DNA from 2 places in the Phascolarctobacterium faecium genome. Region 1 is predicted to be linked to the other one. Evidence: a T-box and tRNA genes for the amino acid it is inferred to sense, from the RefSeq annotation. Region 1 holds a T-box; the other holds one or more tRNA genes.

Evidence for each region. A T-box is a leader RNA that pairs with one kind of tRNA and senses whether it is charged. The one in region 1 lies ahead of PFJ30894_RS04345 (valine--tRNA ligase), so its partner is inferred to be a tRNA-Val.
Region 2: it has a tRNA-Val gene. The T-box ahead of PFJ30894_RS04345 (valine--tRNA ligase) is inferred to sense a tRNA for this amino acid. The anticodon was not compared.

The regions. Positions count from the first base shown of each region.
Region 1 covers NZ_AP019004.1:881,354-896,584, reverse strand. The annotation lists gene PFJ30894_RS04345 (valine--tRNA ligase) at 1-2,061, opposite strand, end outside; T-box leader at 2,105-2,327, opposite strand; gene PFJ30894_RS04340 (bactofilin family protein) at 2,425-2,835, opposite strand; gene PFJ30894_RS04335 (M23 family metallopeptidase) at 2,851-3,786, opposite strand; gene feoB (ferrous iron transport protein B) at 4,026-6,035, opposite strand; gene PFJ30894_RS04325 (FeoA family protein) at 6,081-6,302, opposite strand; gene PFJ30894_RS04320 (heavy metal translocating P-type ATPase) at 6,566-8,938, opposite strand; gene PFJ30894_RS04315 (S-layer homology domain-containing protein) at 9,360-10,580, opposite strand; gene PFJ30894_RS04310 (ABC transporter ATP-binding protein) at 10,747-11,820, opposite strand; gene PFJ30894_RS04305 (ABC transporter ATP-binding protein) at 11,756-12,547, opposite strand; gene PFJ30894_RS04300 (ABC transporter substrate-binding protein) at 12,572-14,149, opposite strand; gene nikC (nickel transporter permease) at 14,218-15,048, opposite strand; gene nikB (nickel ABC transporter permease) at 15,050-15,231, opposite strand, start outside.
Region 2 covers NZ_AP019004.1:1,432,583-1,447,813, reverse strand. The annotation lists gene PFJ30894_RS07110 (hypothetical protein) at 28-285, opposite strand; gene PFJ30894_RS07105 (YdbT family protein) at 316-771, opposite strand; gene PFJ30894_RS11760 (hypothetical protein) at 886-1,083, shown strand; tRNA gene PFJ30894_RS07100 (tRNA-Val) at 1,117-1,193, opposite strand; gene PFJ30894_RS07095 (L,D-transpeptidase) at 1,278-1,958, opposite strand; gene PFJ30894_RS07090 (hypothetical protein) at 2,090-2,326, shown strand; gene PFJ30894_RS07085 (autotransporter family protein) at 2,502-4,955, opposite strand; gene PFJ30894_RS07080 (autotransporter outer membrane beta-barrel domain-containing protein) at 5,336-9,040, opposite strand; gene PFJ30894_RS07075 (hypothetical protein) at 9,048-9,254, opposite strand; gene PFJ30894_RS07070 (helix-turn-helix domain-containing protein) at 9,275-9,556, opposite strand; gene PFJ30894_RS07065 (YvrJ family protein) at 9,869-10,033, opposite strand; gene PFJ30894_RS07060 (DUF2922 domain-containing protein) at 10,033-10,245, opposite strand; gene PFJ30894_RS07055 (DUF1659 domain-containing protein) at 10,527-10,757, opposite strand; gene PFJ30894_RS07050 (peptidoglycan recognition protein family protein) at 10,814-11,371, opposite strand; gene PFJ30894_RS07045 (hypothetical protein) at 11,824-12,114, shown strand; gene PFJ30894_RS07040 (hypothetical protein) at 12,116-12,340, shown strand; gene PFJ30894_RS07035 (sigma-70 family RNA polymerase sigma factor) at 12,353-12,946, shown strand; gene PFJ30894_RS07030 (hypothetical protein) at 12,943-13,335, shown strand; gene PFJ30894_RS07025 (YadA-like family protein) at 13,396-15,231, opposite strand, start outside.

The sequences.
Region 1 (15,231 bases):
ATGCAGTAACTTCATAGCCGATGTCAGCACCTCTGCCAGGACATGCTGTGCCGTAGCTCTTGCCTCAGGATCTTCCTTATTATAAAGCCGCGGCTTAGCCAGTTCAATGTACCAGTCACAAACTTCACTCCAGATAAAATCATAAATAAGACGCCCTGCTTCACCCAGCTCAAATCGGCCCAAAAGTTCAGTAACATCTTTAACCGTATGCTGCAGCCGCGAAAGTATCCATTGATCAGCAAGTGTATATGGAGCCTGCTTGGCTTCTGCATCATAACCTTCCATATTCATCAAAGCAAAACGTGATGCGTTCCAGATCTTATTAGCAAAATTGCGTGTTGCTTCTACGCGTTCCCAGTAAAAACGCATATCATTACCAGGAGTATTGCCTGTGATCAGCATAAACCTTAAAGTATCAGCGCCGTACTTTTCAATAACTTCCAGCGGATCGATACCATTGCCGAGTGATTTACTCATTTTACGTCCCTGGCTGTCACGCACTAAACCATGAATAAAGACTTTATCAAAAGGAATATCCTTCATAAACTCCATACCCATAATCAGCATTCTCGCAACCCAGAAGAAAATGATATCATAACCTGTCACCAAAACACTGGTTGGATAAAATTGCTTTAACAAATCTGTTTTTTCAGGCCAGCCCATAGTAGAGAACGGCCATAAAGCTGAACTGAACCATGTGTCCAAAGCATCTTCATCCTGATGTACCGCACCACCGCATTTCGGACATTTATCAATATCAACGCGCGATGCAATAACTTCGCCGCAAGCATCACAATACCACACAGGAATCCGGTGCCCCCACCAAATCTGACGGGAAATACACCAATCACGAATGTTTTCCATCCAGCCGGTATAAGTTTTGGTAAACCGTTCTGGAACAAACTGTGTTCTGCCGTCTTCAACACAATCTACAGCCGCCTTTACCAACGGCTCCATTTTTACAAACCACTGTTTGGAAACCAACGGCTCTATTACACTGCGACAGCGCTGACAATGGCCTACAGCATGATTATGCTCTTCTATTTTTACTAAGTAACCTTTTTCCTGCAGTTCGTGTACCAGATTTTTACGACATTCATAACGTTCCTGGCCTGCAAATTTGCCGGCCTCTTCAGTCATATAGCCATCCATACCGATAACTACGATACTCTCTAAATTATGACGCATACCCATTTCAAAATCATTAGGATCATGAGCAGGAGTAATTTTTACAGCACCTGTACCAAATTCTAAATCGACATAACTGTCAGCAATAATGGGGATCTGACGTTCGGTTAATGGCAGCTGCAGCATTTTACCGACCAGATGACCATAGCGCGGATCTTCAGGATTGACTGCAACAGCAGTATCACCCAGCATCGTTTCAGGCCGTGTAGTGGCTATCGTAAGATAAGTTTCCATCTCACCAACAACAGGATAGCGGACATACCACAAATTTCCGGCATCATCTTCATGTTCAACTTCAATATCACTTAAAGCAGTATTGCAGTTAACACACCAGTTAGTAATACGGCTGCCCTGATAAATAAGCCCTTTTTCGTACAAAGAAACAAAAACCTCACGAACTGCCTGTGAACAGCCCTCATCCATAGTGAAACGTTTGCGTTCCCAGTCGCAGGAAACACCCAGGCTTTTTAACTGCTCGATGATACGGTCACCATATTTATCTTTCCATTCCCAGACACGTTTAATAAATTCTTCACGGCCCAAGTCATACCTGGTCTTTCCTTCTTCTTTTTTTAAAACTTCCTCTACTTTGATCTGAGTAGCCAACCCCGCATGATCATAACCGGGCATCCATAAAGTATTATCGCCCATCATCCTATGCCAGCGGATCAAAATATCCTGTAAAGTATTATCTAACGCATGTCCCATATGCAGCTGACCGGTAATATTCGGTGGGGGGATAACAATACTGAACGGCTTTTTATCTGCTTCTACCTCAGCATGGAAATAACGGTGTTCTTCCCAATATTTATACCATTTTTTCTCGACCGAAGCCGGATCATAAACTTTAGGAATATTGTGTTCTTCTGCCATTTTACTGCCTCCTAAAAATAAATAAAGTCCTGTTCCAAATTAAGAACAGGACGAAAAACTCCGCGGTACCACCTATTTTCCCAGACTTAAATCAAAGTTTAGTCCGGACACTTGAAACGCGTAACGTGCGCTAACGGATAAACCTACTTTGATTTCAGCCTACCGACTCACGGACGACTTCAAAGCCATAAAGCTAGGTACGTTGCAGCCTGGCATACCCTCTCTGTGAGCTCTGTACTTTTACTACTTCCGGTCATCGTCATTTTAAATATAAATTTAGGTAGCTATAATATTATCAATTGCCGCTCACAGTGTCAAGCATTTCTTCTCGAATCAGCTATTTGTAAAAACAAAATTCTATTATTACTCAGAAACGCCAGCCTGAGACAGCTCAGGGTTTTCAATACCTTCGATGCCGCCTATGTTGCCACGCAGAACGGCCCCCGGCTCAACAACTAAACTTCCCGCTTTAATATCACCGTTTAAAACTCCAGAGGCTAAAATCTCTAAAGTGCCGCGGGCCACTATATTACCTGTAACATTCCCGGCCACAGTAACATTTTCCCCAAAAATATTCGCTTCTATCACACCGTTGGGCCCGATTAAAACATCGTTTTCCGAAACAATAATGCCTTTAAAGTGGCCATCAATACGCGATGCGCCCTTAGTCTGCAAATTGCCGCACAGGATCGAATTTCTTCCAAGCAAAAACTCAAATTCTTCCAAAGGCAAGGTGCTGACTGCTACTACATCTTTTTTATTTTTCCCAAACATAGTTTTCTCCTTTTATTATCTTACTAATTCCAACGGATCTGTTGTCTGCCCGTTGACCAACACTTCAAAATGCACATGCGGCCCAGTACTATACCCGCTGCTGCCAACATAACCGATGACATCACCTTTACTTACGCTTTGCCCTGCCTGAACTGCCAATTTACTCATATGACCATAAGCTGTTTCGTAACCATATCCATGCTGAATCCTTACATAACGGCCATAACCGGACACCCAGCCAGCCTCTTCAATAGTGCCAGACGCGCTGGCATAAACCGGAGCTCCATAGTCATTGGCAATATCAACTCCCGGATGCCAGTCATAAGAACGATTACCGAAAGGATCGCTGCGTCCGCCAAAATATGAAGTAATAGTCCCTCCATTAGTTGGCCAAAGTGTCGGCAGCGCTGCTTTGCGCTGGTTCAACTCGCGTAATCTGCCAAGTAAATCATTCAACGTAGCTTTTCTATCTTTGACCTTTTCCTGCAGCACCTTGTTCTGCGCAGCATAGATATCAACAGCTTCTACTTTAGCCGCCTGAGGTCCGCCTTGTCCAAGATACTGACTGCGGTCGATCCCGGAACGTGAAGGCTGCACTGCGCCTTCACCAAGCTCTCGCCGAACCGCCTCTTCCAGTTTGGAAAGCTCTGCCATTTCTTTTTCAATAGCTTCATTTTCCTGCAAAAGCTGACCTATTTTCTGTTCCTGAACAGCTTTTTCACTCCTGTAGGTCAACAGTTCCTGTTGATCCTGATGTGCCTTGTACAAAATATGCGAAGACTGAAAAAGAACACCTGCACCAAGTAAACAGAGCAAACCGCAAACAATACCAACCTTTTTCAACAGGCTGAGGCGAAAATGGATGCTCCTGGGTTCGTGCCCTTTATGAGGTATCAACATAATCGTATATACTGAATCAGACTCTTTTCTTTGTCTCTTTATCGGTTCCAATATTCTGCGCTCCTTTGATCCCTGACAACTTCAAACTTTTAAACTCAAACATATATTATTTTCTCACATCAGCCATAAAAATACTATACCTTTAAAAATTTTTTATATAAAAACGCTATAAAAAATTCAGTAAACATGCCATTGCCAACACATCTGCCATATTTGTGAACAATATGAAAAATAAAAACGCAGGCAAAAGCCTGCGTTTTTAAAGTAAACATCAAACTACAGCACAGTCATTACATTCTGCTGCCGATCTGGTATATCAGCAAAGCCATGCAATATGCCAAGCCTGTTTGATATAGGAGGGCAAAGAAAGTCCAATGCCAGCTGCCCATCTCGCGCCTGATCGCGCCAATAGCAGCAAAACACGGAGATGCCAGCAATGTAAAAATCATAAATGCATACGCACTGGCAGGCGTGAACATGCTTTGAATAGTGGTAATCAAAGTCGGATCTTCTTCGGTAGCTTCAGCAACTCCAGCCAAGATACCAAATGTAGAAACAACTACTTCTTTAGCTAAGAAGCCCGTAATTGCTGCGAAAGCAGTCTGCCAGCTGTCAAAGCCAAGTGGAGCAAACACAGGTGCCAGATAATGACCGATAACAGCCATCATACTGTCCTGAGCATCAACCATTTCAAACGAAAAATCAAAGGATTGCAATAACCACACCAATCCGGAGGCCAGGAAAATTATCGTGCCGGCTTTAACAATAAAACCGCGGGCACGTTCCCAAGTATGAATAAGAATATCTTTTGCCCGCGGCCAGTGATATGCAGGCAATTCCATAACAAAGTTCGCCGGTTCACCGGCAAAAGCCTTGGTTTTTTTCAACAGAATACCTGAAACTACAACCATCACTATACCCCAGAGATACATCGAAGGACCGACCCAAGACTGCTCTGGAAAAAAAGCTGCCGCAAACAGAGCAAACACCGGAAGTTTAGCATTACAAGGAATAAACGGCGTCAGCATAATCGTCAGTTTACGATCACGTTCATTTTCAATCGTACGTGCTGCCATGATACCGGGAACACTGCAGCCGGTACCGATCAACATCGGAATAAACGACTTGCCTGAAAGCCCGAATTGCCTGAAAATACGATCCATAATAAAAGCAACACGTGCCATATAGCCACAGTCTTCCATGAAAGACAAAAATAAGAACAAAAGGCAAATCTGCGGTACAAAGCCAAGTACGGCGCCAACACCGCCAATGATTCCATCAAGTACGAGCCCTGACATAACTTCAGAAGCACCAGCTGCTTCCAGCAAAGCACCTGCGTATTCACTGATGCCTTCAAATAATTCTTCCATCCAGCCGATAGTTTCATCGCCCAAGGTCTGGATACAAATATAATAAACAGCCCACATGATGCCTAAAAATATAGGTAATCCCAAAACACGGTTAGTTACAATACGATCTATTTTTTCTGAAACAGTATTTGCATAATCAACATTGGCACTTTTATAACAGCTGCGCAGCATTGAGTCTATTTTCTGATAACGTCCGGAAGCGATGATACTTGCCGCATCATCATCAGCCTGCTGTTCAAAACGGGTAATCAAGACCTCTAGTTTGTCAAACACACCTTGAGATAATTTCAGTTTTTCAAGCAGCTGCCCATCACGTTCCAATACCTTGACTAATTGCCAGCGGCGTTCTATATGCGGCATAGGCGCTACCATTTCGCCAATTTCCTGCAATACGCGTTCAACTTCTTCTGAAAAGCTGTTGGGGTCTTTTCTGTCACATTGTGTTTGAGCAATCTGCACCGCCCTTGCCACGAGCTGTTCCACACCTTCACCGCTGGTAGCTGTAATCGGCACAACCGGGCACCCTAACTCTTTAGAGAGCAGCTCCGTGTCCAGTACATCACCGTTAGCTCTGACAAGATCCATCATATTGAGCGCAACTACAACTTTACAGCCCATTTCCAAAAGCTGCATCGTTAAATACAGATTACGTTCCAGGTTCGATCCATCAACTGTATTAACTATAACATCAGGATTTTCTTCCAAAAGATAATTACGGGTTATTACTTCCTCCGGAGAATACGGAGATAAAGAATAAATACCCGGCAGATCCATGACCTCAAAGCCATCATGTTTTTTAAGTTTGCCGCCCTTACGTTCAACGGTTACACCAGGCCAGTTTCCAACGTATTGTTTACTGCCTGTAAGATTATTAAATAGTGTGGTTTTACCGCTGTTTGGATTGCCCACTAGTGCTAATGTCTTACTCAAAATAGTCCCTCCTCGAATCAACTTTCACTAACTTTAAATCAAAATTTATTCCACCAGAATGTTCTGCGCATCTGCTTTGCGCAGCGAAAGCTCATAGCTGCGTACAGTTACTTCTAATGGATCTCCCAGTGGCGCGACTCTTCTGACGGTCACCGGTGTCCCCTTTGTCAAACCCATATCAACAATTCTGCGTTTCAAAGGTCCGGTGGCACAAACTTTTTTGATAGTTACGGTAGAACCGATAGGAACTTCTTTTAATGTCATCATACTTTTGCCCTCCTCACATTAGCTTACGCTAACTAGCCCACTTTTAAAAAGTTAGCTTTCGCTAACCTCTTAAAGTTTACTACTGCTAACTTATTTTGTCAACAACAATTTATTGCTTCTGATATTTTCACAATATTTCAACAAAATTATTTACCTGTACAATGATTTTATTATCCCTTTAAACTTTTAAATTTAAAGTTTTTTCAAAAAATCAGGACAGCATGTTTTAATCTGCTGTCCTTATAATGATTGAATAATAATATTTATATTTTTTTATACAAAATACGAATGGAATTCAAAACGCAGAGTATGGAAACACCAGTGTCGGCGAAGACAGCCGCCCACATAGACGCATAGCCTGCCAACCCAGCAGCCATGATAATAATCTTAATTGCCAAAGCAAAAAATACATTCTGCCAGGCAATTCTGGTTGTTTCCTTCGCTAGGGCAATTGCCTGAGGAATAGCCTGCATTTCCGAGTTCATAAATACAACATCTGCTGCCTCAATAGCAGCATCAGCACCACTGCCCATGGCAGCGCCAACATCGGCGCCTGCTAAAACGGGAGCGTCATTTATACCATCACCGACAAACATCACTCCACCATATTGTTTGCGTAAGCGGCCCAACTCATTGAGTTTATCCTGCGGCAGAAGCTTAGCTCTTACTTCGTCAATTCCAGCAGCACGTGCCACTGCCTGTGCGCTTTCTGCCGCATCACCTGTAAGCATGGCTGTAGTTAAATTCATCTTTTTAAGGGAGGTAACAGCAGCTACCGCATCCTCTTTCAATGTATCATCAATAATTATTTGTCCTAAATACTTTCCGGCTCTGGCAACCAGCACTTCCGTACCATAATTATCTTCTTCCCTAACAGAAAAATCAATTTCAAAACGTTCTAACAATTTTTTATTGCCACACAAAATTTTTCCATCTGAAACCTCGACAACTAATCCTTCACCGGCAATTTCTTCAAATGTTTGCGGCCGTTCGAGTTTCAACTCACGTTCTTTGGCCGCATTTACTATACTTGTAGCAATCGGATGACTGGAAACAAGTTCTGCGGAGGCACAAAGCTTCAACAGCTCATCTTCTTCCATGCCACTTACCGGAACCAGCTTTTGAACAACAAAATTCCCTTTGGTCACAGTACCTGTTTTATCCATAACCACTGCTTTAACATTTTTCAGGGCTTCTATTGTAACGCCGCCCTTAAAAAGAATTCCATATTTCGAGCCGGCTCCAATGCCTGAAAAAAACGCCAAAGGCACGCTCAGCACCAGTGCACATGGGCAGCTGATAACCAGAAATGTTAAGGCTGTATAAGTCCAATATTCCCAATTTCCTGTTATAAAGCCGGGTATCACAGCAGTTAAAACAGCTACTGCCACAACAAACGGAGTATAGATACGCGCAAAACGTGTTATAAACCTGTCTAACTGTGGTTTGCTGGCAGCAGCATTTTCTACAGAGTCTAAAATTTTGGTGACCATAGATTCAGCCAGGACTTTTTCTACTCTGATTTTCAGCATCCCTGACGTATTAATACAACCAGAAATAACTTCATCGCCAAAACTGCGTTTTACCGGCACAGGTTCTCCTGTCACCGGAGAAGTATCAAGCAGGCTTTCACCTTCTATAACTACTCCATCCAAAGGAATACGATCACCGGCACGTACCAGTAAAATGTCACCAACATTGGCTTCCTCTGCCGGGATAACACGCACATCTTCACCAATCAGCAAATTAACTACTTCCGGACGCATATCGACAGCTTCCATAATCTGACCACGACTTTTTTCAACCGCACGATGCTCAAAATATTCTCCGATACGATAAAACAGCATAACTCCAACAGCTTCTTCATATTGATTGATAGCAAAAGCACCTAAAGTAGCTACTGTCATCAGGAAGTTTTCATCAAAAAACTGTCCCTTCGTACTATTTTTTAAAGCGGTTAAAACAATCCTTCCGCCCAAGAGAATATATGCGGCAACAAGACAGTAAATATGATAAGCTTCCGGCACGAGTCCGGTAATTTCGCTGATTATAAACAAAATTCCGCCAAACACTATTTCTGCCAGTGAACGCTGTTCATCCGACATTGAAAGTATTCCACCGCTTTTTTTACGCTGATTAATATTTTCAGCCAATACCGGCTTGCCTATACGTTCAACTACTTTTACACCTGCTTCGATCGTACTGCAAATTGCCTGGACCTGTGGCAGCAATTGTGCGTGATTCTTCGCTGTCAGCCGCAGTTGTTTCGTAGCATAAGTTATCGTTGCAGCAGAAACATCCGGCAAATCATTGATAGCCTTCTCCATTTTTGCGGCACAATTGGCACAGCCCAGGTTCTCTAACAGGTATACCTTGCTTTCAAAGTTGAACGGCATCATCCCACTGCGTGGCACAACTTCTACATCCGATTCTATAGAAGCACAGATTTCACGAATGGCCGGCAGCAATACCTCGTGATTTTTGGCCGATAGACGCAGCTGTTTTGTTACAAAACTTACTGAAGCATATTCTACTCCAGGCAATTCTTTAATCTTATATTCCATTTTGGCGGCACAGTTGGCACAACCCAGATTTTTTAAAGCATAAACTCGTTTTATACAATCAGCATCAGGCATTCTGCAGATACAATTTTCCAAGCTTTCACCACAAACATCGCAATATTCCTCATGTGGATGGCAGAGCTCACATTGACATTCATCTGCATGCCCGGGCACATGATGATCATGCCCACAGCCACAGGCTGCATCATGGTCATGGCCGCTTTCATCTTCGTGATGATGATCATGTCCGCAGCCCTGACTGTTATGTTCATGTAAATTTTCTAAAGCATGCTGTGTTTTGCTCATTTTCCAGCCTCCTTACTTTTACTGTAATCTTATTATAACACATGAGCAAATATTCATATATAGTTTTTTGAAAAATTTTACAAAACTTTTGAGAAAAATAATACAGGCAGCTTCCATTCATTTAATATGGAAACTGCCTGTTAAAATAGCCTTAATCTTTCTCAAAATACCTGCTTCAGTTACTGCAAATTTAGAAGGTTACCTGTAAACGATTCCAAATAATCTGAGAATCACGTCCGCTTTCTTTACCTTCCAAATCATAGTAATCCAAATTATAAACCATATTCTTGGCCAAAGTATAATTTATACCAACACCATAACCTTTAAAGCCTTCTTTAGTGAAGTATCCCCAGTCACCAGCTTTCATCGTATGAGCAATAAATGTACCTGCCCCCTGATCATAATAATTTCCCCAAAGTCCCCAGGTCCCCTGTTTGGCGGCCTTGGCACCCTTATAAGCAGCACTGATGACAAAGCCGTCCGTATCAGCACCTTTTTCAACAGCTTTATCAGAAATATCAGAATTAAGATACATCGCCCCTAAAATAAAGTCACCAAAATTATAATTTGCCCCTGCATTCCAGACCGCGTTATTAGAAATTTTCGTAAACCCGGCATCTAAATCTTCAAATCTATCATAACCGGCAGCTAAATCCAAGCGGCCGATTTTACCAGATAAACTGGCGCCATAGGCCTTATCTGCCATATAACCGGAATCTTTTTCAGTAATTTGCCCCCAATAGCCGCTAATTTTTACATTTTTACCATATGTTAACTGAATAACTTCTGCAGTATCGTCATAAAGGTTGCCATTAGCTAAAAATACTGGCGCTTTCCCTGCCATAACATTAAATCCACCCAATTTACCTGTAACATAGGCTTGATTGAGTTTGGTATCTTCATCACCGGAATCATTAGCAAGATTCTGGTCATTTTGAATACGGGCCGTATAAGTCCAGTCTTCATTTACACTGCCATTTACAAATAAACGAGTGCGCAGACGATTTTTTGCAACACTGCCTTTGTCTTTCTTAAAATCTCCGTCACGCCCTGCATATTCATAACGGATTTGTCCTGTAATCTTCACATTATCCGCTTTTTTCTCTAAAGCTGCTACGCGTACTCCCAAGCTGTCCAGTTCATCGGCAAATTCTACAGCCAGGCGGTCAACATTAGCGCCTTTAGCCATAGCTTTTGCTACAATTTGTGCCATTTCATAACGTGTCATCAGACGTTCGCCGCCAAAATTACCATCGCCATAACCATCAATAATTCCGGCTGCCGCCAGTCTGTTAACGGCATCATAAGCCCAATGCCCGGCCGGAACATCAGAAAAAGGATTAGCGGCATACACTGAAGCAGTCACTCCCAGCACCATTGCCATAGCAAGCACCAAAGTTTTTTTCATCATAATCAACTCCTAAAAAATATATATGCTAAGCACACTTTTACCGATTTTATATTTTTAAAAGCGTACTTATTTGGCTGTGTTTAAATATGAATAAATAAGTATTTATTCATCAAAAAATATTTTTATATTGCAGCACCCATTAAGACTGCTGCAATATACTAAAAAATTATTTAACAAAATGACAGGCTGCAAAATGACCTTTCTTAATTTCTTGCAATTGTGGTTTTTCGCTTCTGCAAATTTCCTGGCAATACTCGCAGCGGCTCTGAAATGGGCACCCCAGCGGCAAAGCCAATGGACTCGGAATATCGCCTTCTAACGGCTGAATTTTTTCTCCAGGTTTGAAATCCACTTTAAAGATAGATTTTATCAAAGCTTTAGTATAAGGATGGACACCATTAACAGACAAACGACCTTTTTCCAATAATTCTACTACATTACCAAGATACATGACCGCGACCTGATGGCTCATCAAATCAACCAGACCAATATCATGACAGACAAAAAGATATGTAATATCTTTTTCCCGCTGCAGCCGTACCAGCAATTCACAAATTTTTTCCTGTACAGAAACATCCAGCGCTGAAGTGGCTTCATCGCAGACAATAATCTGCGGTTCCAGAGAAAGTGCCCTGGCTATACCCAAACGCTGACGCTGACCTCCGCTCATACTATGAGGAAAACGGTCTTTGAATTCCACTGGCAGCTCCACCATTTGTAATAACTCTGCAGCTTTTGCGTCAACTTCAGAATTTTTCAGTAACCCAAAATTCAATAAAGGCTCACATAAAATATCTTTTACCCGCATTTTCGGATTAAAAGCCGCTGTAGGATCCTGAAAAACCATTTGTATTTTTCGGCGGTTCTGGCGAAGCGCTTCTCCCTCCAATTTCAAAATGTTCTGTCCTTCAAATATTACTTCGCCCTCTGTCGCCGGATGGATCTGTAAAATAGTTCTGACCAAAGTACTTTTGCCGCAGCCGCTTTCACCAATAATGCCAAGAGTCTGTCCCTTGTAAGCATTTAAATTTACTTTATCACAGGCAGTGAGAACCTTGCCGCCATCTACCTGAAACTTTTTCGTCAGATTTTTTACTTCCAATACTATTTCTGGCGGTAATGCAACTCCATCACGGTCGCAGTTACAGTTCTCATGCGGGTGTAATTTTACGTTCTCAGGCATAATAACGCTTACCTCCCACAACCGGAACAGCCGCCAGCAGTTCCTTAGTATATTCATGCTGTGGATCGCCGATAATCTCTTCCCGCAGTCCGCTCTCCACAACCATACCATTCTGCATCACAACGATTTTATTTGACATATACGAAGCTACACCCAAATTATGAGTAACTATGATCACCGCGGCATTGTATTCGTCACGAACATCAACGATCTGCCTGATGATCTGCGCCTGCGTTGTGACATCAAGCGCGCTTGTAGGCTCATCAGCCAAAAGCAGTTTCGGGCTGAAGGTCATCGCCAAAGCTATACCTACACGCTGGCGCATCCCCCCTGATAATTCGAACGGATAACTGCGCATTACATTGTCAGGATTGGGCATCCTTACATCATCAAGCATCTTAATAGCCAGATCATAAGCTTCCCGTCTGGAAATCTGCGGCGCATGAGTCAGAATATAATCAATAAACTGTTCGCCGATACGGCGAATAGGGTTGATCATATTACCGCTGTCCTGAAAAATCATAGAAATCTCAGTCCCACACATTTCACGCCATTGCTGCGGCGTATTATCCAGCAGGTTTCTGCCGTCAAAAATGATATTGCCGCCGCTTACATGTCCATTACCCGGCAAACAGCCCATAATAGCACGTATCACCGTTGTTTTACCGCTGCCGCTCTCGCCAACGATAGATAAAATCTCACCCTTTTTCAATTCTATATTGGCACCAGTTACGGTAGCCTTGCTGCCGTAACTGATATCCAAATCTGTAACTTTTAAAAGCATTACAGTGTCCCTTCTTCCCACAGATTATTTCTGGGCAGGCTTGATCTCCTTCGTCAGCCAGTAATAATCACACGGTAAAATTTCTGCATTGGCAATAGAATTATTACTGATCATATTTGTCTGCGGATAACCAAAAATAATCGTTGCCGCATCATCAAGAATAATTTTCTGCATATCGATTACTAATTGACGACGTTTCGCCGGGTCAAATTCTACTGCCAGCTTATCGCTCAGAGCATCATAGGCAGGATTGCTGTAACCGCTGCCGTTCTGCGGATTATTACCGTTAACATTTGTTTTCCAGTACTGATTGATAAAGACCTCGGGGTCGCCTGCCTGCAGAGTAAGAATATTGGAAATCAGCAAGTCATATTCACCTCGCACACCAATCCCGTCCAAAACATTGTAATCAACATTTTTCAGGTTAACCTTGATACCAACCTTTTTAGCATCGGACTGGGTAGCTTCAGCAAACAAAGGCAATTCTGCGCGACCGCTGTAGAAAATAAAGTCCATCTCCAGATTTTTACCTTCTTTATCAACATAGCCATCGCCATTGGTATCTTTCCAGCCAGCCTCTTCCAACAGTTTCTTAGCACGTTCTACATTATAGGTATTAGGATCTTTTAACTGATCAAATCCATAATCGACAGAAGGCGGCATCAACGGTCCGCCAGAAGTAAATGTGTCCTTCAGTAAAACCTTACAGTAGGTTTCACGGTCCAAAGATGACAGCAACGCTTCTCGAACACGTTTATCATACATCGGCTTGCCTTCCTTAACGTTAATACGTGCCAATACGTCACGCAGGGAAGCAATAGCACTGATATTGTACTTATCTTTGTTGCTGAACAACGACATGTCGCCTGGAGCAATATTGATTGCCATATCAATCTCACCGGACTGCAGGGCCATAGCGCGTGTATTGGGATCATCAATAGTCGGGATCTCAACATGCTTAAACGGTACTTCGCCATCCCAGTAATTAGGATTAGCATCCATAACAGCTTTAGCTTTACTGTACGTATTGACCATATATGGACCGGTACAGATAGGCCCTTGCTTAGCATAATCACGGTCAGTTACACTGGTGTCAATAATAATAAAAAGCGGATCACCAAGCATTCCCGGTAATGTAGCAACAGGAGTGTGAGTTTTGATCATCAACGTCTGCCCGTCAGCACTGATATTGTCATATTCAAACATTGCTCTGGCACGGGCGGCTTTTTCAAAAGTACGTTCAATAGATTTTTTTACAGCCTCTGCAGTTACTTTGTTACCGTTTGAAAATTTTGCTTTATCATTGATTTTAAAAGTCCAGGTAAGCTTATCGTCACTGACCTGCCAATTTTCTGCCAGCCACGGAGTAGAATTCATTTTTTCATCAAATTTTACCAGACATTCACCTAAGCCGTAACGCATAACAATCCAGCCAAAGTAGTTATCTGTTGGTTCCAGACTGTCGGCAAAATTAGTAACGCCAAATTTCAAAGTGTCTTTGGCTGCCGCAGCTTTTTTGTCATCGCCGCCACAACCGGCTGAAGCAAATGCCATCAAGCCTATCATTGCAACAGCTGCTGTAAATTTAATAGTTTTTTTCATCATACATCTCCCTTTCAAATCCTTTTTATTTTATTGACTGTATATAAAACTTTATTCAACAGCTGAACTTAATCTTCCTGACGCGGGTCAAGCACATCACGCAAACTGTCGCCCCATAGGTTAAAGACTACTACCGTCAGAAAAATAGCCAGACCGGGAAAAAACATCAGCCAGGGAGCCGTCTGCAGCTGCTGACGGCCTTCATTTAGCATCAATCCCCATTCAGGAGCCGGCGGCTGCGAACCGAAACCTAAAAATGAAAGCCCTGCCAGTTCCATCATCATAGCGCCGATATCCGAAGCTGCTGTAATAATCATTAACGGTAAAATATTAGGCACGATATGTTTCCACAAAATATGTGTCGGTTTACCGCCGTTGACAACTGCCGCTTCGACAAAATCACGTTTTTTTATCTTTAATACCATACTGCGTGCCAAACGAGCGTATTTAGTCCAGGTAACGATAGTCAAAGCGATAATCGCATTGATCAGACTGCCGCCCATGATACCGGCAATAGCAATGGCCAGTATCATCCCGGGAAAGGAAATCATCATATCAGAAATACGCATAATAACCGTATCTACCTTACCGCCAAAATAACCGGCCAGAACACCCAGCAAAGTGCCTACTGCAAAAATGACCGCTACCAACAGCAAAACACTGCTCAGAGAATAGCTGGCACCATACAAAACCCGACTGAAATTATCTCGCCCCAGCTTATCAGTTCCAAAAAGATGTTCACTCGAAGGCGGCAGATAAGCATTTTTCATCGTAGCTTCCAACGGATCATAAGGAGCTAGCAACGGCGCCGCTAACGCAATCCCTATCAAAAGCAGCACCAAAAAACTGGAAAAGGCAAAAGCACGATTATTCTTTAATCCGTTAATAAGATTCTCCATGCTATCTACCTTCCTTTCGCAGGCGCGGATCAAGCCGGTTATAAGAAATATCAACAACTAGATTGATGACCATATACATAAGGGCGATCCATAAAACAATCCCCTGTACAAGCTGAAAGTCACGATAAATAATTGACTGGACCGCTAAATAACCAAGTCCCGGCCAGGAAAAAACGATCTCTA
Region 2 (15,231 bases), 550 kb from region 1:
AGTTCTTTAATATTTTTATCGGCTCAGCTACATAAAATCTAAAATCGTTACCGGCAACAACTGCATCCCGAAGGCTGGTAAAATGACCAGCAGAACATCGGCAACCAGTAAAATCACCGTGCTCCAGAACAACAGCTTACTTAGAATATGTTCATCCCGTTCTTCTTCAGTAAGATTGCGCAGAATAACATTTTCGACGAGAAAGCTGGCAGCGCCATAATAAAGACCTATCACCGCCAAGCTCATAACTGCCGTTCCCAGCTCACCGCTTACTTTGATCCTCATAAATTTCATCCCCTATCTTATGTATGTTTTTTACTTTGCCAACCGTTTTTTTACCTGCTGCATTTTTACTTTCAAATCAGTAAAATTAAAACTGCTGAGCTGCGTCCACAAGTCATTTTTACCCTGAATGGAAACAGTCGTATATTTTAGTACCGGAAAAACACCAAATAATCTGTATGTCGTATCTTCGATATCGATACTCTCAATATCCTTATACAAATATACTCCGGCTCTTGTTAATACCCCGCCAAAAATTTCCAGCCCGTTTTCATAAATATCTACTCTGTAGCTGCCGGCCTGCCAAAAAAATACAGCAGCCGTCCCCACTGCGCAAGTTGCTAAAATCAGCGGCATCATACTTATTCCACCGTCAATTACCGCCATAACCGCCATCAGCAGAAGAAATCCTATCACCCCTGTCGACATCAGCCTGTTCGACTTCACCACATCAAGCAGCCCCCGCAGTCCAGTACTGTTTGCATCCATCCAAACACCTCACCTATAGTTTTGCTTAACAATATAGCATATATTATTTGCAAAGTCACTATCCAGATTAAAAGTTAACAATCAGCTAAATCTAAACAGCCCGGCGCCTATCCTTTGAAAAATAATAAAACATTGCCAGCAATGACTATCTGTGTTATAATCTCACTTGATATTGATGAGCCGATATCTTTTGCTCCGCCTGGAGCACAAAGCACCTGTGTTTTCACGCAGGTGCTTTTGACTTTTATGCTTCAGCATATCCGCAACTTTGACAGCAATGCCGTAATAAATAATAAAAAACAAACCCTATAACTTCTAACGAAGTTATAGGGTTACTTTTCAATCTGGTGGAACTAACTGGACTCGAACCAGTGACCCCCTCGATGTCAACGAGGTACTCTAACCAACTGAGCTATAGTTCCGCAACGATGTTATTTTAGCGCAGAATCACCTTTTTGTCAAGCTGTGACAGCGTAAAAATCAATGTCCCCAGGCTGTCCGGCAGTTTATTCTCGTATCGTAACTTTAGTACCGACCTCGACATAGGGCAGAAGCTCCAGCAGCTCGCCGTTACGCATCCGCACACAACCTTCAGAAACCATCGTACCAATGGATTCCGGCGCATGTGTACCATGAATACCAATCCCGTCCCAGCCTGTTACCAGAGAAATGAAATTGGGCCCGTAAGCCCCTTTAATCTCACCTTTGCCGTCGCCGAAATCATGCGTCCAGTACGATGCGTCTAAAATCTCGTCCACCTCAAAATTACCTGTCGGCGTAGTCATATCGCCGGCACGCTGCTTTTGACCCGATTTTTCCCCAACAGCAACGCCCCATTGCTTAATTACTTCGTTATCCTTCAGCACATACAGCTTGTAATCACTTTTATCTATCAATATCGTATAAGCAGGTTTAACAGCTTCCGGCTGCTTTTGCTCCTCTTTAGGAGGCTCTGCAGCAGGAGTTTCCGGCTTGACCTCCTGCCCTGGCTGCTCAGCAGTCTGCGCCGACTGCTGCTGAGATGTCTGCTGCGGCACCTGCTGTTCTTTACTCAGCCCGTCTAGATACCATATAGCAGCCGAAACCAGCACACCGATCAAAATTATTACAGCGGCGATCTGTTTCTGCTGACGCTGCCGGCGCCTGACACTTTCTTCCTTAAACTGGTCTTTATAAGATTTGCTCACAGTAACATCTCCTTTATGTTTTTATGGTATAACCGCCGCCAGTTTTTGTCAATCGCTGCAAAAATATTTACTAGCAGGTGCAGCCGTGTTAAAATATAAACAACTATTAACCTTTGATGACGGAGGCCCATATGGAAAACCTGACTGTAAACTTTCAGCTGCCTGCCGCTGCAGTTTTTGTCCCGCTACTGCTGGACGACGGACACGGCGATTATAACCGCAGCTACGAACAATACGAAAACAACGACATAGATTATGCAGATTATTCGACCGACCACCGCGATAACAACTATCGTAACTTTGAAAAGAAAAAACGTAAAAAGACACAAAAAGAAATCGTCGCCGATATTTTAAAACGCTGGGATTAAGCACAACAAAACCACTCAACTATAAAAGCTGAGTGGTTTTTATATTGCCAGCTTAACCTGTTACCTGCTTTATAACAACATGCAAAAGCAGCTTGTAATTTCTGCAAGCTGCTTTCACAAGCCTGCACCCCTCACTTATACATTGCTAATATTCCCCTATAACAATGCAAAGTTATCAAAACGTCCATCTGGCGCCGATGTTCCACTGCCAGTCTTTAGTAAAATCACTGCCTGAACTGCGTTCCACATCCAGATAAACATGACTGTTTTTACCTGCGGCAAAAGCGGCGCCAACACCATATTCAAACCAGGTATCGTTAAAGGTATCGCCAACCTTAACTCTATCCCTGCCGTCATACATCCTTACATCATAACCGCCGCCGAACTCATGCAGCAGATTGGCCTTAGCATAAACGACGCCTTTGCTGCCGACCTCTTTGCCGATATTGAATCCGATACGTCCGACAGCGCTTTTGATCCCGCTCTGGCTTACTTCGATACCATTACTGGTAGTATAACTGTCACCGCCCAGATAACCTAAAGTAAACTGGGCCTGCGGCTCGATATACCAGCCGTTGTGCAAGACATTTTTCCGGCCGTATTCAGCACTCAGCGATACGCCGGTATTGTTAAAATCACCGGTGATCTTATTATTTTTCGTATCGTACACCTTAAAATCATTCTCCAGATTACTGACTTTAAACACCACATCCAAATAATGCCCTTTACTGCCGATTTCCGTATTATAGAAACTGATCGCCTTGCTGCTGTTGTCGCCGCTGCCACGATTGTAACTGCTATCGCCGTCAACATAGCTCACCGCCGCCCCCTGATAACGTATCTTGTCGTCAGTATTTTTAGTTATGGTATCGTAACCCAGCTCGTAAGAAGTATACTTGTTTTCAAAATCAAATTTTCCGTCACGGCCGATTTTTGTTCCCCGCAGCCGGAACCAGGCCCCCTTGGCTTCTTCGCCATTATGCCGCAGCTCACCCATACGCTGCAGCAGCTTGTCGTTTTCTGTCCGCCACGTGTGATAGTTCAGCGCATTGGCTGCAAGGATCGTATCCGTACTGGTAGTAGGCTGATCAATATTCGTTACCTGCTTCAAATACCAGTCCTTAGTATAATTACCACTCGTATCGGCAGTATCCTGATGATCCAGCTCATAACGCTTCCAGTACAGCGTCCCCTCACCATCTACAGCGGCAAAACTGCCGTTATGGTTATTGACAGTCGCCAGCACCGTACCGACGCCTTCTTCCCCTACAGGCGTATAACCATTGACCTCGTACAAATCAATATACTGCGTCCCGGTCAACGTATCGGTAACATACAGCTTGTCGCTGTTCAACGAATTCTGACTGGCATCGATATCCATTTTGATAACGCCGTTCTCACCGCTGAGATTATCTACCGTCAAAGTGCTGAAAGTATTACTGTCGTGAGTCATATCCACTATCGAATTATCGTTATGCAAATGCGTCAGGTTAGAATCACCAGTCACCTTCCAATAGGAAGCCTCCTCCAGCGAAATATTAGTTTCAGCTGTACTGGCAGTGCTTACCCAGCCCTCGATAAACGATCCGCTATTAGCAGTAAGATCAACTGTGCCGCCACTGTTATTAAGGATATTGCCGTAAATATTATATTTGCCCGCATTACCCACCACGCTGCCGTTATTATAAGTATAAATAGCATAACTCGCAGTACCGCCCTCAGTCGCACTGATAACAGCTCCATTTAACACAGCCTCGCTGCCAGTGCCTTGCGCCAACACACCTGCTGCCCATTGGCTTCCATCATCCGCACTGACGTTAATAACAAGATCCTTAGCTGCCTCAAACTTCCCTTTATTAAATACAAATACTCCCAACGCCACGCCATCCCTGCTGTTAGCAATGATAGAAGCATTTTCCCCCAAAGTAACCTTAGCGTCGTTAAAACCAACCTCGACTCCTCTGGTATCTTTTCCGCCTGTAACAAATAACCTCAACCCATCACCAACAGAAATAGTAGCTCCGTCATAAGAATCGATACCATAAGTCCAGCCAGTTCCCGCATTGATAACATTCAACTCTAAATTATCGCCAACTTCAATAATACCTGAATCCATTGTCGCATTATCACCGGCATACATACCCTTCATCACATTAGGCTGATTATTGGAATCCAGACCGCTGACATTACCGGAAACAGTGATTTTAGAATCATCACCGATTTTTACAACTCCGGAAGCATATGTCTTAATACCATAAACATCCAGATTATGTACCGTTCCTGAAGTATCAATAAAATTCATCTCGATCTGCTTCAGGTCAATCGTGCTGTTATAGCCAAAAATACCAATAGAATCGTAGCCACTGTTTGTAGAGTTGTCAAAACCATTAATATCCAGCTTGATAGCACCGCTATTATAAATAAAATCATTACCACTGGCATAAATGCCCTTCGTAACATGGCTAATGCTGCTGGAGTCGATAGACGCTATTCCCCCAAGCGCCTCCAACTCACTTACTGTCGAAAATGGCTGATCGACACCTTCAGCAGCCCACACCACATTATTTAATGACATTGCTAAAACGCTTGCCAAGACTGCTTTTTTAATTACATCTTTTTTCCTTTTCATAGTTTAACCCTCTCCTTTACAATTGCTCTTGGTTTTTCATTCGCTTATGCAAATCAACTAAAACCATAGATACTTCGCTTATAGTATAATAAATCAACTGCTTTAACAAGTTATTCCCATCAGTTTATCACTTCATTTCTGAATTATCACAGCAATTTTTGTGTGATACAGATGCTTTAACCGTTCTTCACCTTTAATACTTTTCGTTTTTAACAAAATTATTACCACTAAAAGATTGTAAATATAACTGTTAAGTTATAATAAGTTACGCATAATAAAATAATTAAAAAAAGCACAGACCAATATAGTCTGTGCTTTTATAATCTTCTCAAATCTAAATACTGCAATAAAGAAACGATATCTTTATCAAAAAAAATCAATCAAAATTCAAACCTTACTCCTGCATTTACCTGCCATTTCTTTTGGATATCGGCGCCAAAGCTGCGTTCGATATCGCCGTATAAATGACTGCTGTTGCCCAGCTTGATATTACCACCCAAACCAAGCTCAAACCAGGTATCGCCATAATCCTGCGATTCACTCAATGTTTCCCCATTGCCCGCCAGCATTCTGACATCACGGTTACCGCCAAACTCATGCAGCATATTCACTTTCAGATATACATCGTTGCCTGACGCATCTTTTTTGCCTGCTACTACGCCCAAACGTCCGATGCAGCTGTTTACACCGCCCATATAAACATTATTGCCACGATCAGTCGTGTAGCTGCTGCTGCCTAATCGTCCTACGATAAGCTGAGCCTGCGGTTCGATAAAAGTCCCCTGTGCTTTATTCAGCTCTATGGTTTTTCCATATTCCACACTCAGGCTATACGCATGGCTTTTTGCCTTGGCCTTATCCGGATAATCGCCATAGGATCTGATGTCCGTATCAAACTGTCCGAAGCGAGCCACTACATCTGTATAGCTGCTGTTATCGCCATGCCAGGTTCCATAAATACTGCCTGCAAAAAGCTTGTCTTTACCGCTGCCATAACTGTAACTCGTATGTCCGCTGCCATTTTCAACTGCAAAACCATAAATGCTTTTGGCATTGGCTGCCTTATCATAACCAAGCTGATACATATTAAAGCTGCCGTCAAAATTACCGCTGCCAAACTTCCCGCCGATATAACGGCTCCAGATACCGTCACTCTCTACTTTAGTATCTCGATAATTATGCAGATCGCCCAAACGCTTACGTAAAGTATCGCCAGTATTACGCCAAAGCGCATAATTACCATCTCCACTTTCTAACAAAACTTTTGTATCATTGTTGACCTGTTTGGCCATCTTCGTTAAATACCATTGATCTTTGGTTCCCTGCGAGCCATTTGTCAACGTAACATTTTCACCATTTTCAAGCGTCGGTGTCACATCCCACAAGCCGCCGGCATTAAGGTTTTTGCCTACAAAATTTACATTTTGGCTGGCATCGGTTATTAAAAGTAAATTCTTAGCACCGGTAACCGTATGCCCATTGACCAGACTGGCATCTTTGACCTGTACATAGGTGGTGCCGGCTGCTGCGTTAGTGATATTTACCTTATCGCCGGTTTCAGCGGCTAAATCAGTGTCCATAATAAAGTTACCGCCAGTGCCGCTGTAATCGGCAATAACGAACTTTGTTGCCCCAACACCGTCAGTTGTTAAATCAACAGCAGCATTTTCCAAATTAAGCTTTTGGCTGTTTGAGTCCCCTGTCACTCTCCAGACAGAACCATTCTGCATATCCATATTGACCCCATCCGCAGCACCTTCCAGGTATGACTCACTATTGTCCATCTTAAAATCTAATGTTCCCCCATCTTGAGCAAAAATATTGCCAATTACTTTGACAAGACCGCCGCCCTCACTATTGATTTGTATACTGCTGCCACTGTCAACGGCAAAAATATAGGCACCACTTTCCGAAACCAGACCTCTAGCAAAAAGCACTTTCCCACCAGCTTCTACCTGCACTGCAGCAGGGCCATTGGTCGTCAAAATAGTATCACTATGAAATGCAATGTCACTGTTTGCACCTGTACTGTAAATTCCATAAGCGTTCTTTGTGTTGGCAGAATTTACAGTAATTGCGGCAACCCCTTTTATGTCTATCTTGCTGCCATTGGCATTGTTTATCCCAAAAACATAATCCTGCCCCTGTGCATCAACTACTAACGCACCCTCTACATCTGCCTTGCCACCATTATTATTTATAATACCGTAACTGTTTTCACCATTACTCTTTACTGTGATACCGGTAAACGCTCCTTTAAAAGCAGCAACGCCGTTATCAATATTCAAGCCGCTGCTGATTTGAGCCTTGTTAACAGCTGTCGCCTGCAATAAAACATTTTTATTAAAAGTAATAGTTCCGCCAACATTGGCTGCATCTTTTTCTAAAGATATAGCGCTTACTGTCGAACTGGTACTATTATTACCTTCCGTTCCCAGTGCTGTGATCAAACTATTTTCCTTAAAGTTGATTTCTGTAGCGCCGCCCCAGCCTTTGATACCAAAAACATCCATCGCACCGCTGACATCGATCCTGGCTGCATTATTAAAATCAGATGTAACTTTTTTAGTATCAAAGCTTTCTACAGCTAGACCATAGCTTCCATCACTGCCATTCTTTACACTAATATCAGTCATACCTGTTGCTCCTGTAGAAAAAACTGCATTTTCTGCATCTGATTCAATAAGAATCCCCAGTGCAGTTTGTCCGCCGCTGACAACTGCTTGCAATGAGCCTGCTAAGCTTATTTCAGCGTCTTTGATTCTAACAGCCCTACTATCATATCCACTATTACCGACGTTAACTGTGATCTCAGTATCACCAGCTATTTGCACTACTGAATTGCTCTTCGCAAAAATTCCACAGGCATCACTGCCTTCAGCATTATTGGCATTAATCACCAAATTCTTAAAATCAGCGTTATTACCACTTAAATAAACTCCATAAATATTTTTGCCTCCTGTTACTTGCAAACGCATTCCGTCAAAAGCAGCATCACCGCCAGCAGAATAAATACCATAATTGTTACCAGTTCCGCCACCGACAGCTGTAGAGATTAAGTCTATATCACCTTTGACCTTCAGGTCGCTTCCTGCAGCAAGATTAACAGCAAATAAATCATCAGCAGCCGAATTTTGGTGCGCTTTAATAGTCGCGCCTTTGTCAAAATTAAGATCTAATGCCGCATTAGTTCCTAAAGCCACAGCAATACCATCATAATAGCCATTACCCTGCACCTCAATATCGACATCACCCTTGAAGCTGACATGATTATTGATACTGTTGGTGTCCGCATATATGCCCTTGCTGGTACCCTTGATAGTTGTTTTCTGCGCATTAAAATCTATTTTATTCTGCGTCCCACCATAACGCTGATTTGACAGATACAATAAAAAGCCACCATTGGAGCTGACATTCGTCTCAGCCCCTTCAAGTTTTATGGTCCCGCCGGACATATCAAATACTGTTCCTGCAAAACCGCCAATATTCACTATCCCATCAGTATTATTAAATGCAAAACTTCCCTGACCACTGACAGTAATACCTATGCAACCACTGATACTGCTGCTTTCGTTCATATTGCCGATATTTAAAGTCGTGGCTGTATCGGAAAACACAATATTTCCTGCTCCGCCGATAAATTTTTTCCTGTTATTGGTGCTGCTTATAATATTTGTGGTTTCATTATTAAAAGTAATATTACTGCCACTTTCAGCAAAAACGACACTGTTGGAATAATCATTCCCTGTATTTTCTACAGTAATAGTATCACCATTCAAATTAATTTTGCCATTAGACACGGTTCCAATAACCGGGACATTCGCACTGGTATTTTCCAGCTTCAGCTTACCTTCTGCCGTAATATCAGTCGTTTCGCTGGATCCGGCATAAATAACGATATTCGCTCCTGTCAATGTGCTGTTATCACTGTAGCTTTTTACCACTCCATGTACTGTGTTGCCATCCACCATAGAAGCCTCTGCTATCGGGAGCGCGGATGTCCCCCCCCCAGATATACACACGATATTGTCAGCAACGATATCATTACCTTTTTGCTTAAAACTTTCTGATTCATCTTCTTTCACTTCCCTTTCATCTCTTTTCTTTAGGATTAGGCCTTTGTTTATAACAGGAATAACTGCAGTAATACTGCCGTTTTCTTCCTACCAGCGCTGTGTAAACGTGATGAGTTTTATTGCAGCCAAATTCACGACCGCAGAGCGGACAGGTAACAGTTAATCCTCTAAATACTGTTTTATTATCCTTGTATACCGCATTCTTATAAATCTCGCTATACATCTGAAGCAGCTCCTTTAAAATTACTCGCTGCAACGTACGAGCTTATATCTTTTGACTTTTTCTTTCTTTTTACCCAACTCATCGTAATTTTCAGGATCAACGAGTTCATCCAGTGTGCAGTCAAAGATCCTTTTTAGCTTTAATAATGCCTTTAAACTCAGCATCACTCTGCCATTTTCGGCGTTGCTTAAATGTGTTTGCGATATACCCAGCTGCTCGGCTAACTTCGTCTGATGTATACGCCGCTTGATCCTTCTGATTTTTATTGCTTCACCAATTTTTAATAAATCCAAGCCTTCCATTTTCCACCTCTTCCACTATATATTTTTCTTCTTTTACAAAAGTTATTTTGCTGTTTTCTGCATTTTTTTCAATTATTTAATATTTTCTTTTATTATACAAATATTACCATATTCGTCCCCCCCCGCAAGACATTTTTGTTCGCTTTTTTAAAAAAATTGTTCAATGGTCTTGCAACTGGTAATTTTTAGGTGTATAATACAAAACATAAAAGATAAGGCGACGCTTACCTTTAGGTTTGCGTCGCCTTATCTTTTTTTGTCTAACTTAAAATAGTGCCGGTTATAGCTCGTCGCGCCATAGCCGCAATCAGTTCACAGTACGTTCTTTCTCTGTTCTTTGACAATGGCACTGCTCAGCTCGTGCAGGCAGTCGCCCAGCTTGTCCAGCCGCTGCTCCATACGTAGCAGCAGGTACCAGCTCAATACTATCGGGAAGCCAAAATTGCCTATTGCTGTAAATAATTCCTGGGCTTCCACTAAGCAAGCACATCAATAGTAACTGTTTTGATGAGGGCTTCAGTAAATTCTGTCAGTTCCAGACCGCCGCTGGTCAGTACGTTGGCGGCTATGATCTTGTCGGCTGCCGTTTTGGCTTCAGCAAGGGTGAGTCCTTCGCGAGGGTCGGCGATGCTTAAGGTTTTTTTAGCTCCGTCGCTTTTGGTGAAGATGAGTTCTAAGGTTTTTTCCATGGTGTGTGCTCCTTTTTTGTAGGTTTTCGGCCTACTTTATTTTTTTGTGTTTTTCAGGGTTTTTACTTTAAAACCGGGTTAAATGCGCTTTTTTGAAGCAGGGTTATTTTTTTTTGCTGTTTTTCATCTTTTGACTCAACTTTTAGAGTGTTTTATTTTTAAACTTTCTTTAAAAGAGTTTTGCTATGCAGCTTTCTTCTAAAGAAAGGGCTAATAAAAAAATCTAAAGCCTAAATATGAACATCAAAAATAACTTACTGACAGGCAGATGATCTACAATATCATTCCGCCTGAGCCAGCTCGGCCTTTTCCGTAACGTAGACGTTGACCACTTCGTGGCTCATCAGCTCGTTCATGGCATTGGCCACAGCAAGGCATTTGTCGTCGGCGGCATCCAGCTTGACGCTGCCGACAGATACGGATTTGACCTGCGCTGCCCCCAGCGCATTGACGCCGTTTTCGACGCCTAAGGATAGTTTGTAGGATGTTGCTGTTTTGGTTGTTGTTGGCATAATAATCGCTCCTCTTTTTATTGGTTATTAGCTTTGTAATTGCGGCACTCCTGCCGTCAGTTAAGGCGGTTGTAATACCACAAGGCTTTGCCCCGCAGTACCAGTCCGCCGTAGCGCAGCACTCCGTCGCCAGGTGAATCGCGCATATACCACAGATCCCAGCGTGTTTCGACGTTGCCGCTGTAGGGGCCGTAGCCATCCAGCAGCGCTGCTTCGCAGTGGGTCATAACATTTGAAGGCTGCAGGCTCAGTTCCAGCCCTTTGGCAAGAACGGCAACTACCTGTGCCAGTTTGTCTGTCTGCGCTGCTGTTGGGGAAAACTGTCCCAGGTCGGCATCATAGCCGTGGTTGGCCTGCGCCCCCAGCCCGCAGCACAGGGCGATCCCAATACTGCTTCTGTTGCGTTTCCAGGTATGGCTTTTCTGTTCGGTCAGGCTGCTGCAAGTGCAGTAAATGGTGCCGTCGGCGTCGATATTAAGATGGTAATCGTCATAGACCTGCCCATAGCGGCCTGCCGTCCAGTGCAGATAGATCTGCGCGATACGGTATTTGGCTTCCTGCGCCATAACAGTGACTTGTGTCAGTGATAGCTGTTGCGGTGATGATACGAGCATATAGTGTTCCTCCCTTTGTGTTTTGAGCGGCTGTTTAAATTCGCTTCATTGCCCCTCACTATATATAGGGCAGGCAGACACCCGAAAAACATACAAAGCAAATCAATTTTTCATTTATTTTTTATAAAATATTCGTAAAATGTGTCATTGCTGGTCCTGGCAGAGTTTTTTATGGCTGAGACTTTTTTTAATATTTTTTTGGGAGTTGTATGTTTTTTGCCCTTTTCGCTGCCCTATATATAGTGAGAGGCTCTACCTTTTCTTTTATTAAATTTTCTTTTGGCGCTTACGTTAGCGTTCTAACGCAGGTTAAACGTTTGGGTTTAGCAATTATCTCTTACGTAATCCTGAATAAAACCAGTAAGAATTGTTAAGTTAGTTTTATAGTACTGCTAACTTAGTAAGCAAAAGATAAAGGCACTCCAATTTTACTCACGAAAGGGACAGTACAAATGACAAAAATTAAAAAAATCTCCCAACCAATACCAGAGGATACTTTAAAAAGACGTTTGTTTTATCTGCTGACAAACTGCCCGTTATTGACTGGCTGTAGCTGCAAAGCAGCATCAGGCCGGACGAAAGTGCGTACTGCAGCCATGCCGGCTGACGATACAGATTTGGTAAGTCTGCATATAACCCTGCCTTACAAAATGCGCCGCGAAGCACTGGCAGCCGGTATCAACTGCAGTGAATTGATGCGCAAAGCTTTAAAACGCCGCTTAAAGAAGGAGTGCCGTTTTTAGTATGTCCAGCTTTACACGGGCTGAATCTGACTGGCTGCGGCCGCCTGAATATGACGACAGGGCAGTTTACGAATGCTGTCTGTGTGGTGAGGGAATCTGTGCAGGCGAGGAATATTTGGAAACCGGCGAGGGTATGGTATGCCCCACTTGCCTTGACGATTTGACGGTACGAGAATTTGCCAGCACTGTTTTGAGATTGACTACTACTATTGCTTGTACAGACTAAGGAGCTGTTTTTTTGATAAAAGGATCTGCAAAACGCAAATATGATCTCCCTGATTTTGAAGCTTTATTAAAAGACGCCAAGAATGGCAGTGAGCCGGCGCTGCTAAAATTTTTACAGTGCTTTGAAGGTCTGGCTGTAAAGCTGTCCCGTCAAAGTGTCTGTACAGACAGACTGGGCGAAGATGCCCTGCAAATAGCTAATCTGGGGATTTTAAAAGCTGTACGTGATTGGCAGGAAGGCGACGATATTTACCGGGTCGCGGCTTTTGTCACTAATAAAATACGTACGGAGCTGCATACAGCGATCAGACGGCAGCAGTCGGTAGAAGCAATGGAAAGCGGCAGCAGCCAGGATGCCTCTGTGAAGCTTGATGCCCAGAGCTATCGTGCTTTCCAGTTATCGCAGCAAAACAGGCTACGTTTATGGCTGGTACGGGAATGCCTGCCGCTGCTGTCACACCAGCAGACTAAAGTCATTAAGGGTTTACTGGAAGGAAAAACAGTGCTGCTGATCGGCCGCGAGCTGCATCTGGATACGCGTACAATAAGTTTACATCGCAGCAGAGCAATCAAAAAATTACGCCTGCTTTTGGGAGTAACAGCGTGACAGAACTTACAGGCTATCGGCATATTACTGAGGCTATCGAACGCTGGCGGGCCTCCGGATTATATGTTCCCTGCGATTCGGCTGAAAGCCGTAGACGGCTGCAGCAGGTGTGGCTGGAACGCTATAAAAAAACTGATGCCGATTCGTTTATGGAATGTGTAAAAGTTTTGTCGGCCGGTACTCATTTCCCCCGCCTGTACGATATGGATCTGGCGCTGGCAGAGGTGCGGGCGCAGCAGAAGCGACAGGCCAAGATCACTGCCGCACAGTCAGTTACTTTGGCAGGCAGGTCCGAATACGATAAGGAAAACAGCAAACGGCGGCTAAACGAAATCATCAGGCATTTGGAAAACAGATATTCAATAACAGAAACTAAAACGGACTTATAATTATAAAAAACACCGGATAGACTATCTATCCGGTGTTTTTTATAATTTAATTGATTCGCTTTATTGCAATTTTGCTTTTAATGTTTCGATTTCACGGCTTTGCGCTTCTAATTTCATCAATAACAGCTGGATTTTTTCTTCCTGAGCTTTTAAGGAAGTATCGACTTCACGGCGTGTGTAAATAATATCACGTTTTGGTACTTCGCCTTTTTTAGTGCGGTCTAAAGCAAAGTTTACACCAATATTACCCATTTTTTTACCGCCCTGGGTTATACCCATCCCCAGCGAAAACATTACTTCCTGATTTGGTGCATAAAATCCGCCGACGGCCAAAGCGTTTTTGCCATCATATGACCCCATTGCCATCGCCAGTTCACCTTTGTTACCATCCTGGAAGCGTGGGTGCAGACCTGCCATTGCCGCTGATAATGCGCCAACGCTGTCTATTTCTTCTCCAAAACGGCTGATATCGTTACTGAGTCCCTGGATATCCTGTTTTACCTGATATAACTGGCTGCCGTTTACAGCGTCTGTTGAGGTCGCATCGACACGTCCGGGAGCAACATTACTGATCGTTTTGTTATTGGCATTGATACCGTTGCTATCGATGTAGGTTTCGTTGCCGACCTTATATTCTTTGGCTTCGATGCTGTTTAAGCTTATATCATCTTTTAAAGATACTTTATAATCGTTGTTGCCCAGTTTATCTATCTGGATATTTTCACCGGCGCTTAAATCTACACTGCCAACAGTTCCAAGAGTATCCATGACTGATTTTAACTGTTCTTCAGTTGCAGCACGACCAGTTGTTGCAAAATCAGCGCTGTTCAAAGTCGTATTGGTAAGACCTGTTATTTCACCGATTTTATTGCCGTTATCAGTGCTCCCTTCTATAGTGACATTACCAACTTGGACTTTGTCTTCTAAACTTACTTTATATTTTACAGGATCACCTTCCTGAGCAACATTTTCTACCTTCACACCGCTGTTGCTGTCGCCTTCAACAGTAACTTTATTGGCTGCGATCTGGTCATTGATATCACCAAATTTGACCTCCAGATTATCAACCCTGTTATTCAGGTTAGTGATAGAGGTATTATTACTGATGTCCAGAGTTTCTCCAAGCTTAGCGTTAGGCGCAATAGTTATTTTAGCTCCTTCTGCAGTAGTTTCAACACTGACATCGATTTTATCTTTGGCTCCGATAAATTTGATATCTGTTTTGTTTTCGCCGCCAAGTCTGATATCTGTTTTAGTACCAATTTCGTTACTTACAGTAAATCCTCCCTGCAGCTTTGTGATATTTTCGTTGTTAGTTGTCTGGTCTGTATTAAGTTCATCTACCAGATTTTTTACACTTTTAAGCTGCGCTACATTGACTGCGTCAGTATCTTCTGTACCTGCCGCCAAATTGGTGATCTGGCGTGTATTAGCGGCATGGAACTTACCGTTCTCATCTGTATACGCCGCCGAACCTACGCTTATTGCGCCATCACTGCTGCGCCATGCCGAAAGGGCATTATTTTTTTCTTCTAAAGCATTTAAAAAATCCTTATTTTGGCTTAACCATGCATTTTTTTGTTTAGTAGCTTCTAAAATACGATTTGACAGATCAGCTTTTTTGGCCAAGGCAGCCTCATAAGCTTTTTGTTTTTCCGCATCCGTACTGCCTTTTGTATTGCGCAGGATATCGTCGTTCTTTTGCGCTTCATCATGAAGGCTGTAATAGTTTTTCATAACCTCTGTATATTCGTTATTTTTTTCAGACCATTTATTATTGAATTGATTTACAACATCAGCTTTACCAATAGATGCGGCAAGCTCCATCTCTGTTGCAGGCTGACCAGCAGCAGTCGCTACAAAACCAATTTTCCCAGCAGCCGTATCGGCAACTGC